DNA from 3 places in the Croceicoccus sp. Ery5 genome. Region 2 is predicted to be linked to each of the others. Evidence: predicted binding sites of a transcription regulator. Region 2 holds the regulator's gene; each other region holds the start of a gene.
The links. Region 2 encodes LexA, which represses DNA repair genes until DNA is damaged. Its sites were predicted from a motif close to GTTCCNCNCTTGTTCT; they were not measured.
Positions count from the first base shown of each region.

Region 1 (3,283 bases), 560 kb from region 2:
TGACGCGATTGTCGAGATTGGCAATATCGGTCTCGTTCGTGGTGACGCGATTGTCGAGGTTGATGATATCCCCCTCGTTCGTGGTCACCCGCGCATCGATATTGGCGATGTCGGTGGTGTTCTGGTCCACCTGCTGGTTGGTCGCGAACAATTGCGCGCCGTTCACCGCCTCGCTCGACGTGGCCGACAATTCGCCATCCGCAACGTTCGAGATGGTGGTGCCGCCCGCACCGCCCAGCGCCACTTCGGTCTGGGTGGCGTCGGTATATTGCACCGACAACGCCTGCGCATCCTGAAGATCGGCGATATCGCCTTCGTTCACGATCACGCGATTGTCGATATTGGTGATATTGGTCTCGGCCGTCGTCACCCGCGTATCGATATCGGTGATCGCGGTGGTATTGGCATCGACCTGCTGGTTGGTGGCAAACAATTGCGCCCCGTTTACCGCCTCTGCCGACGTGGCCGAAACCTCGCCATCGGCGACATTGCCGATGGTCGTGCCGCCGGCACCCGCCAGCGTGACCGACGCCTTGGTGTCGTCGTCATACAGGACCGCATCGTTGGCCAGTTCGGCCACTGCACCGGTCACCTGCCCGACCGTAGCGGCATCGCTGTCCTGCGTGCCGGGGGCGACATTGGTGATCTGGCGCAGATTGCCTGCGCTGCCGACCGATACGGTGCCGACGCTGTCGAACGTGCCCGACAGGCCGGGGGCGGTATAGCCCGCCAGCGCGCCCCGGTCGGCCAGCGATCCGCTGCCCAGCGCAACGCTGTTGGCCGCGGTCACGGTTGCATCGGCACCCAGCGCGAGCGAACCGGTCGCGCCGACATCGGCCAGCGCACGGTTGCCGATGGCAATGGCATCGACGTCATTGGCCAGTGCCACTTCGCCATCGTCGCCAAGGCCGGTAATCTGGTTGCCACCGATAGTGATGCCGCCGGATGTGTCGAGCGAAAAGCTGTCTGCCGCGACATTACAATCGCTGCCCGGAGCGAGCAGGTTGCCATCGGTATCGAGCACCGACAGGCCGATCGGTTCGCCAGCGGCGATACCGGCCAGGATGTCGTCGATTTCGATATCGACATCGGTCACGTTCAGCAGGTCTCCGGGGCCGAAGATCGAGCCCAGCAGCGGGCTGATGATCGGAACGCCGGTAATCGCGGCTTCGACGTCGAGCAGATTGTCGGTCAGCGTCGAAAGCGACGTGATCAGCGGATCATTGGCCGCATCGATAATGTCGGTGACGGCGGAAGGTTGCAGGGCAATGCCCGTACAGACGTCGACGACGGGCTGGATCGCCTGCGCCTTGGCTTCCTGTGCATTCAGGGCAACGGCCAGCGCGCTGACGGCGACGGCCCCTGCAAGCATGGTTCTGGACTGTGAAAAAACCCCATTCATCGCTTGTACCTCTCATTTGCGTTGAGTTTTCAACTGCTTCGAGGGTCAGGGTAGGGGGTGAACAAAAAGTTACCGGTTTATTGACGTTAATGTTGATTGGAACAGAGTGTTAACCGACAAATGTATGTTATAATTGTATCAGTTTAAATCTGAATTATTTTCACACGGCCAATGTTAATTTTATAACAAAGGTGTTTCCGTGGATTGATGTGCTTAAAAACTAAATTATATTTTTGCGAAACGTGAAAAACAAAATTCTATACAAAAACACATTTATTTCGCAATGCAGCACGAAAAATTACACCCCGTCATCCGCGCCGACTCGGGAATTCGGCGGTTCGATCGGGACGACAAGCGCGAGGCGGGGTGATGACTGGCACGTAGCATCTGGCGGCTCCTGTTGAACGTGGGCAGGGTGCACCCCAAATGGCGGAAAACCGGTGTCGCGCATCTTGACGCGGCGGAACATCTGCGGAACATCCATTCTCCATGAGCCTTACCACCATTTCCGTCCGCGGCGCGCGTGAGCATAATCTCAAAGGGATCGACATCGATCTGCCGCGCGACGCGCTGATCGTGATCACGGGCCTGTCCGGCTCGGGGAAATCCAGCCTCGCCTTCGACACCATCTATGCCGAGGGGCAGCGCCGCTATGTCGAGAGCCTGAGCGCCTATGCGCGGCAGTTTCTGGAAATGATGCAGAAGCCCGATGTGGAACATATCGACGGGCTGAGCCCTGCGATTTCCATCGAGCAGAAAACGACCAGTCGGAACCCGCGTTCCACCGTAGCGACGGTGACCGAAATCTATGACTACATGCGCCTGTTATGGGCGCGGGTGGGGGTGCCCTATAGCCCCGCGACCGGCCTGCCGATCGAGGCGCAGACCGTGTCGAACATGGTCGACCGCGTAATGGCGCTGCCCGAAGGGACGCGTGCCTATCTTCTGGCACCCGTGGTGCGCGGGCGGAAGGGCGAATATCGCAAGGAGCTGGCCGAGTGGCAAAAGGCGGGTTTTACCCGCGTGCGCATCGACGGCGAAATCTATCCGATCGAGGAAGCGCCCGCGCTCGACAAGAAATACAAGCATGACATCGAAGTGGTGGTGGACCGGCTCGCCGTGCGCCGAAGTAAAGATGGACAAGGGGGGATCGAAACGCGGCTTGCGGATTCGTTCGAAACAGCTTTGCGTCTGGCCGACGGGCTGGCCTATGTCGATCTGGCCGATGGCGTCGTGCCGGGGCGCGAGGGTGAGGGGCAGTCGGCCAATGCGCGTGGCGGCAATCTGAAGGGCGCGGGCATTCCGGCGAACCGGATCGTCTTTTCCGAACGTTTCGCTTGTCCCGTCAGCGGCTTTACCATCGAAGAGATCGAGCCGCGCCTGTTCTCCTTCAACGCACCGCAAGGCGCGTGTCCGGTTTGCGACGGTCTGGGTGAAAAGCTGCTGTTCGATCCGCAACTGGTGGTCCCGAACGAGCAATTAAGCCTGAAAAAGGGCGCGGTCGTGCCATGGGCCAAATCGAACCCGCCATCGCCCTATTACATGCAGGTGCTGGCCAGCCTTGCCAACCATTACGGATTCGAGCTGGAGACGCCGTGGGAGGAACTGGCGCAGGAACACCGCGATGCAATCCTGTATGGCACCAAGGGCAAGCCGGTCCCGCTGACCTTTAAGGACGGACGCAAAAGCTATACGGTGAACAAGCCGTTCGAGGGCGTGATCGGCAATCTCAATCGCCGCATGCTGCAGACCGAAAGCGCGTGGATGCGCGAGGAACTGGGTAAGTTCCAGACCGCGCAGCCATGCGAAGCCTGTGGCGGCGCGCGACTGAACGAGAAGGCATTGGCCGTGAAGGTGGCGGGCAGCGACATCGCGGGTCCG
Region 1 covers NZ_CP087587.1:2,129,179-2,132,461, reverse strand. Annotated here, with positions in the region: gene LOZ74_RS10065 (YadA-like family protein) at 1-1,372, opposite strand, end outside; gene uvrA (excinuclease ABC subunit UvrA) at 1,892-3,283, shown strand, end outside.
Region 1: a site for LexA is predicted at 1,865-1,880, ahead of uvrA (excinuclease ABC subunit UvrA). Genes of this name have one in related genera too.

Region 2 (3,283 bases):
ATTTCGAAGGGGAACCGCCCGTCCCGCTTCACCGCCATATTCGGCCGCGCGGACTGGATTTCAGCGACGGCCAGACAGTCGCCAGGGCGGGCGAAAGGCTGACACCGGCACGGCTGGCGCTGGCCATCACCGCAGGTCATGGCATCTTGCCAGTGCATGAAATCGCCAACGTCGCCGTCATCGAAAGCGGCGATGAATTGCGCCCTGCCGGTGAACCGCTGCCCGCCGGTTCCATCCCCGCCAGCAACGGGGCGATGCTGGGCGCGTTGTTCGCAGATATCGGCTGCACGGTTCAGCGTCAGGGCCCCGTCCCCGACCGGCGGGATGCCTTGCGCAGCGCCTTCGAAAATGCAGGCGATGCGCAGATGATCGTCACCAGCGGGGGCGCTTCGGTGGGGGACCACGATCTCGTGCTGCCCGTACTGCAGGAGATGGGTGCCAAAATCGATTTCTGGCGCGTTGCGATCAAGCCGGGCAAGCCGATCCTTGTCGCAAGGCTGGGCAAGCAGCTCGTCATCGGCCTTCCCGGCAATCCGGTTTCCAGCTTCGTCACCGCGCATCTGTTCGCCCTGCCCGTCGTGCGCGCGCTGATGGGCGACCGGTCGCCGCTGCCCGCGCTGCAGCCCGCGTTCTGCCTTGCCGATCTGCCCGCAACCGGCAGGCGGACGGAATTTCTGCGCTGCCGCTTTACCGATGCAGGCGTCATGCCCCTGTTCCTTCAGGATAGTGCGGCATTAAGCCCGCTGGCCGAAGCCGATGCGCTGATCCTGCGCCCTGCAGGAAGCGGAACGGTTGCCAGCGGCGATATCGTACAAGTCATGCCCTTTGCCCCGCGCAATCGCGCCTAGTGGAACATTGCGTTAACATGGCTTGACGATCATTCTGATGTTGCTTAATTGTTCCGCATTCGTTCGCGCCATTGGGGTGCGGAACGGAACAGGACTTTGGGCGGAACAGGATATCGGCCATGCTTACGCGCAAACAGCACGAATTGCTGCTCTTCATTCAACAGCGGCTTGAGGATACGGGCATTTCCCCCTCGTTCGAGGAAATGAAGGAAGCGCTCGACCTGAAATCGAAGTCGGGTGTCCACCGGCTGATTTCCGCCTTGGAAGAACGCGGGTTCATCCGCCGCCTGCCCAATCGCGCCCGCGCGCTTGAAGTCATCCGTCAGCCCGACGACGTGACCGGCACGGCGAAACCGGCGGCAGTGGCGCCAAGCGCGGCGAAAGCCGATAATGTGGTCGAATTCAGGCGTCCGTCCCCGCCGTCCGGCGCGTCGAACGATGTGATCGAAATTCCCCTGCACGGTCGGATCGCCGCCGGCGTCCCGATCGAAGCGATGGAGGATACGCAGGTCCTGCCTGTTCCCGCAGCCTTGCTGGGCAGCGGTGAGCATTACGCGCTGGAAGTATCGGGCGATTCCATGGTGGAGGCCGGTATTTTCGACGGCGATTACGCTCTGGTCCGCCGCACCGACACCGCCCGCGACGGAGAGATCATCGTCGCGCTGGTGCGGGGCGAGGAAGCGACGCTGAAATATCTGCGGCGCGAAAACGGCATGGTCCGGCTCGATCCCGCCAATGCTGCCTATGAACCGCAAATCTACGATCCGTCGGAGGTTCAGGTTCAGGGACGGCTCGCCGGATTGCTTCGCCGCTATCACTGATCGGATGATTAGGTCACCATCCGTGGCGGTCGCCTTGGGGTCTGACCGCGCGGATGGTGCCGTTCGATAGGTCGACGGCCAGCCCGCCGCGCCGCGTCAGCAGGCTGCTGTCCGCCTTCAGCATGGCCGGCTGGCAATCGGCGGGAAGCCGCCTGCTGGCGATCACGATATCGGCGCGCGCACATGCCGCGACCATCGGGCCATAGGGCACCTCTGCCGGTCGCTGGGCGACAAGTAACACGCGCCCCTCCGCTTCGATCTGGCAGAAATCGCCATTGCATCGTGCCCCCGGCCATTCTGGAAACTCGGCGAACGGCTCGACGCCATATTGCGCGCCTTTTCCCATCGCCTCCACCATGGCCTCGGCAGAGAAGCTGGTACTGTTGCGCAACAGGTAAAGCCGTCCGTCCGGCGCCAGTAGCGCAGCGTTGCGGCCACTTTGCTCGATCAGCAAATCGGCTGGCCGAGCCAGAAACAATGCAGGCAGCCCGATCGCCAACGGTGCCAACCCCCACAGGCGGAGCCGCCCAGACCAAAGCGCCAGCCACAATCCGCCCGCAACACAGGCAAGCACGGCCCACAGGGCGATCTGCGGCAGTTGCAAAACCGCCCCCCGCAATGACGACGTGCCATGCGCCAGCGCGATAATCAGATCGAGCGATTTGGCCCCCGCCCACCAGAACGGTGCACCCCAGCCGACGGCATCGAAGACCAGCCCGCCGATCAGCACCGGCAGCGTCAATCCCGTCATCAGCGGAATCGCGATGACATTGGCCAGCGAGCCGTAAACCCCTGACCGCTGGAAATGGAACAGCACCAAAGGCGTCAGCGCCGCCTCTACCACAAGACCGGTCAGGAACAGCAGCAAGCCGGCGTGGAGCAGTCGCCCCGGACGACCCTCTCCCCGCCTCTCTCCCCGCTTCCCCCGCAGCCATGCGACGAACCGGCTGTTATGGAACGCCACGATCGCGATCACCGCGGCAAAGCTGAGTTGAAACGACGGGCCGATGACGGCCTCTGGCCAGAACAGCATCACGCCCATTGCGGCCAGTGCAATCAGGCGCAACGACAATGCCTGCCGCCCCAGCGCCAGCGCGCCCACCACCAGAAGGGCCGCAAGGCAGGCGCGCACCGTGGGCAAGGCCGCTCCCGTCAGCAGCGTATAGGCGATACCCGCCACCGCGCCCGTCCCCGCTGCCGCCAGAGGCAGCCGGACCCGCAGGGCCAGCCATGGGAACAAGGCCCCCACACGGACGACCAGAAGCCACGCGATTGCCACGATGGCGCCCACATGCAGCCCGCTGATCGAGAGCATATGCGCCAGACCTGCATCGCGCATCGCTTGCCCGTCGCTGTCGGGAATTGCGCCCCTGTCACCGGTAATCAGCGTGGCCGCGATCGCCGCGGACGCCGTGCCGCCGAACCGCCCGACCTGTTCGCGCACATGCGCGGCCAGCCTGCTGCGCCAACCCGCGATTCCGCCGCCCTCGCGCGTGATCGCCGGCTGCTCGAGCAGAGAGCCCGAAGCCGCCAGCCCGTCGAACCATGCTGCCCGTGCGAAATCATACCCGCCCGGCACGGCAGCGCGCTGGGGCGGTATCAATCGCAGCTTTG
Region 2 covers NZ_CP087587.1:1,568,956-1,572,238, reverse strand. Annotated here, with positions in the region: gene LOZ74_RS07245 (molybdopterin molybdotransferase MoeA) at 1-848, shown strand, start outside; gene lexA (transcriptional repressor LexA) at 968-1,669, shown strand; gene LOZ74_RS07235 (ComEC/Rec2 family competence protein) at 1,683-3,283, opposite strand, start outside.

Region 3 (3,283 bases), 780 kb from region 2:
TGCAGTCGAAACCCCGCCTGATCGAGGACGGGGCCGATGCGGACATACGCGCCATGGCCGATATGGCGCGGGGCGTGCGGCGCGACATTCACAAGATGCGCGCCTTTTTACGTTTCCGCGAGATCGAGCATGAGGGCGACGAATATTTCGTCGCATGGTTTGAACCGCAACATCACATCCTGCGCCATAATGCGGGTTTCTTCACGCGTCGCTTTGCCAATATGCTCTGGTCGATCCTGACGCCGCGGGGCAGCCTGCATTGGGATGGCGATACGTTGCGCGAAGGGCCGCCCGCCACGCGTGCCGATGCGCCTAACGGCGATCCGGTAGAGGGGATGTGGCGCGCCTATTACGCATCGATCTTCAATCCCGCTCGGTTGAAGATCGACGCGATGCTGAAGGAAATGCCGCGCCGATACTGGAAAAACATGCCCGAAGCGCAGCTGATCCCCGATCTGATCGCGGGGGCGCAAGCGCGCGAGGCGGCCATGGTTTCGGCAGGGGCGATGGAAAATGGCGAACGGCCCGCAACGCTGGACGCGGTGGACAAGGCGATCCATGCCTGCGCGCGCTGCCCCATCGGCGCGCTGGAAAACCGCGCGGTGATGGGCGAAGGGGTGCCCGATGCCCCGCTGATGATCATGGGCGAGCAACCGGGCGATATCGAGGACCGGCAGGGACGCCCTTTCGTCGGTCCGGCGGGGCAATTGCTGGACGTGCATCTGGAACGCGCGGGAATCGACCGTCGCGCCGCCTATGTCACCAATGCGGTCAAGCATTTCAAATATGTGTCGGGGGACGTGCCAAATCGCGATGTGCCAAATCGCGGCGTATCCGGTCGCGGCAAGCGGCGCCTGCACCAGAATCCCTCTGCCCGGGAGATCGACACCTGCCGCTGGTGGGTAGAGGCGGAGCGCGCCATCGTGCGGCCAAGGGTGGTGCTGGCACTGGGCGCCAGCGCGGCGCGCAGCGTGTTGGGCAAGACAATATCGGTCACCAAGGCACGCGGCACGCCTGTGCCGCTGGACGATGGCAGCGAGCTGTGGGTGACGGTGCACCCGTCCTATCTGTTGCGGTTGGAAGGGCCTGCGCGCGAAGAGCAGGCGCGGCTGTTCGACGCCGACCTGGCGGCCGTCGCAGCGCGTCTTCGGGAACTGGCGTAATGGCGCGCTGTGGACTGGCTGTGGATAAAGCTGTGCGCAAATCTGATGATAGTGCTGTGGACGGGGCGGCAGAACGTGGGGGTAACCGGCCTGTGTTCGCGGTGACCCGTCCGCTTTTCAGGGGCCTGCCGGTGCCGCCATGCCCGACGCGCCGCTAACGCCCGATCGTCGCCGGATAGAGATCGATACCGATGCATTGGGCGCGCCGCCGCGAGCGCCCTTTGTCGAACTTGGCCTCGTCTCGTGCTTTTCCTTCCTGCGCGGCGCGTCCGACGCGGTCGATCTGGTGATGACGGCGCGCGCTATGGGCTATGACGCCATCGGGATTGCCGATGCGAATTCGCTGGCAGGCGTGGTCCGCGTACATGGCGAGGCGGAGACTTTGCGTTTGCGCCCGGTGATCGGCGCGCGGATCGAAACGGTCGAGGGGCTGGCCTTTCTTGCCTATCCCGAAACGCGCGCGGCCTATGGCCGGTTGTCGCGGCTGATCAGCAAGGGGCGGATGCAGACCTTGTCGGGCGCATGGCAGGACAAGGGCGTGTGCGAGATCGATCTGGCGATGCTGACCGAACATGCGGCGGATGATGGCGGGCACGGCGCCTTGCATCTGATTGCCTTGCCGCCACCCGATCTGGATATGCCGTTCCGCGTCAGCCTGCCGGGCAATGTGATGCCGATTGGCGGGGGGCAGGCAGAGCCGGTTGCGCAAAGCCTGTCCTTTGCCGGTCTGGTGCCGCATCTGGCGCAATTATTGCCATCGCTGGGCCATATCGCGGCCAGCCATCTCTATCGCGGCGATGATGTGGCGCGGATCGGCAGGCTGGATACGCTGGCGCGCACCCATGGGCTGGGCCTGCTGGCCACGAATGACGTGCATTACCACGCACCCGACCGCCGCCCGTTGCAGGATGTGATGACCGCGATCCGGCACAAAACCACGGTGGCAAGGGCGGGGCATTTGCTGCACGCCAACGCCGAACGGCATCTGAAAGCGCCCGAGGAGATGCAACGCCTGTTCGCGCGCTGGCCGCATGCGATCCGCGCGGCCCGCGATCTGGCGGACCGCTGCCGGTTCAGCCTGAACGAATTGCGCTATGAATATCCCGATGAGATCTATCCCGAAGGCCGCACCCCGCAGCAGCATCTGGAAGTGCTGACATGGGAAGGCGCGGACAGGCGTTATCCCAGTGGTTTGCCGGAAACCATTCGCGCAACGCTGGAGCGTGAACTGGCGCTGATCGCAAAGCTCGACCTCGCGCGCTATTTCCTGACGATCCACGATATCGTCCGCTTCGCGCGCAGTGTCGATCCGCCGATATTGTGTCAGGGGCGCGGGTCGGCGGCCAATTCGGCGGTCTGCTATTGTCTTGAGATTACGGCCGTCGACCCGGCGCGCCATGCGCTGCTGTTCGACCGCTTCATTTCCGAAGAGCGCAAGGAGCCGCCCGATATCGACGTCGATTTCGAGCATGAGCGGCGCGAGGAAGTGATCCAGCATATTTACGAGAAATACGGTCGCCACCGCGCCGGACTGTGCGCCACGGTCATCCATTACCGGCCGCGCATGGCGATCCGCGAAGTGGGCAAGGCGATGGGCCTGTCGGAAGATGTCACGGCCAAACTTGCGGGCACCGTATGGGGCGGTTGGGGGCGCGAGATCGGCGAGGCGCATGTGGCCGAAACCGGCATGGACATCAGCGATCCGCATTTGCGGCGGGTTCTGAAGCTTACCCAGCAGATGATTGGAATGCCGCGACATCTGTCTCAGCACGTGGGCGGCTTTATTCTGACGCAAGGCGCGCTGACCGAAACCGTGCCCATTGGCAATGGCGCCATGCCCGATCGCAGTTTCATCGAATGGGACAAGGACGATATCGAGGCGCTGGGCATATTGAAGGTGGACGTGCTGGCGCTGGGCATGCTGACCTGCATTCGCAAATGTCTTGATCTTGTGCGCGATCATCATGGCCGCGCGCTGACTTTGGCCAGTGTCCCGCGCGAGGATCCGGAAACCTATGCCATGCTGCGGCGCGGGGATTCGCTGGGCGTTTTCCAGGTGGAAAGCCGCGCGCAAATGAACATGCTGCCGCGGCTGCGCCCGCGCGAGTTCTATGATCTGG
Region 3 covers NZ_CP087587.1:2,346,251-2,349,533, reverse strand. Annotated here, with positions in the region: gene LOZ74_RS11095 (UdgX family uracil-DNA binding protein) at 1-1,163, shown strand, start outside; gene LOZ74_RS11090 (error-prone DNA polymerase) at 1,303-3,283, shown strand, end outside.
Region 3: a site for LexA is predicted at 1,234-1,249, ahead of LOZ74_RS11090 (error-prone DNA polymerase). Genes of this name have one in related genera too.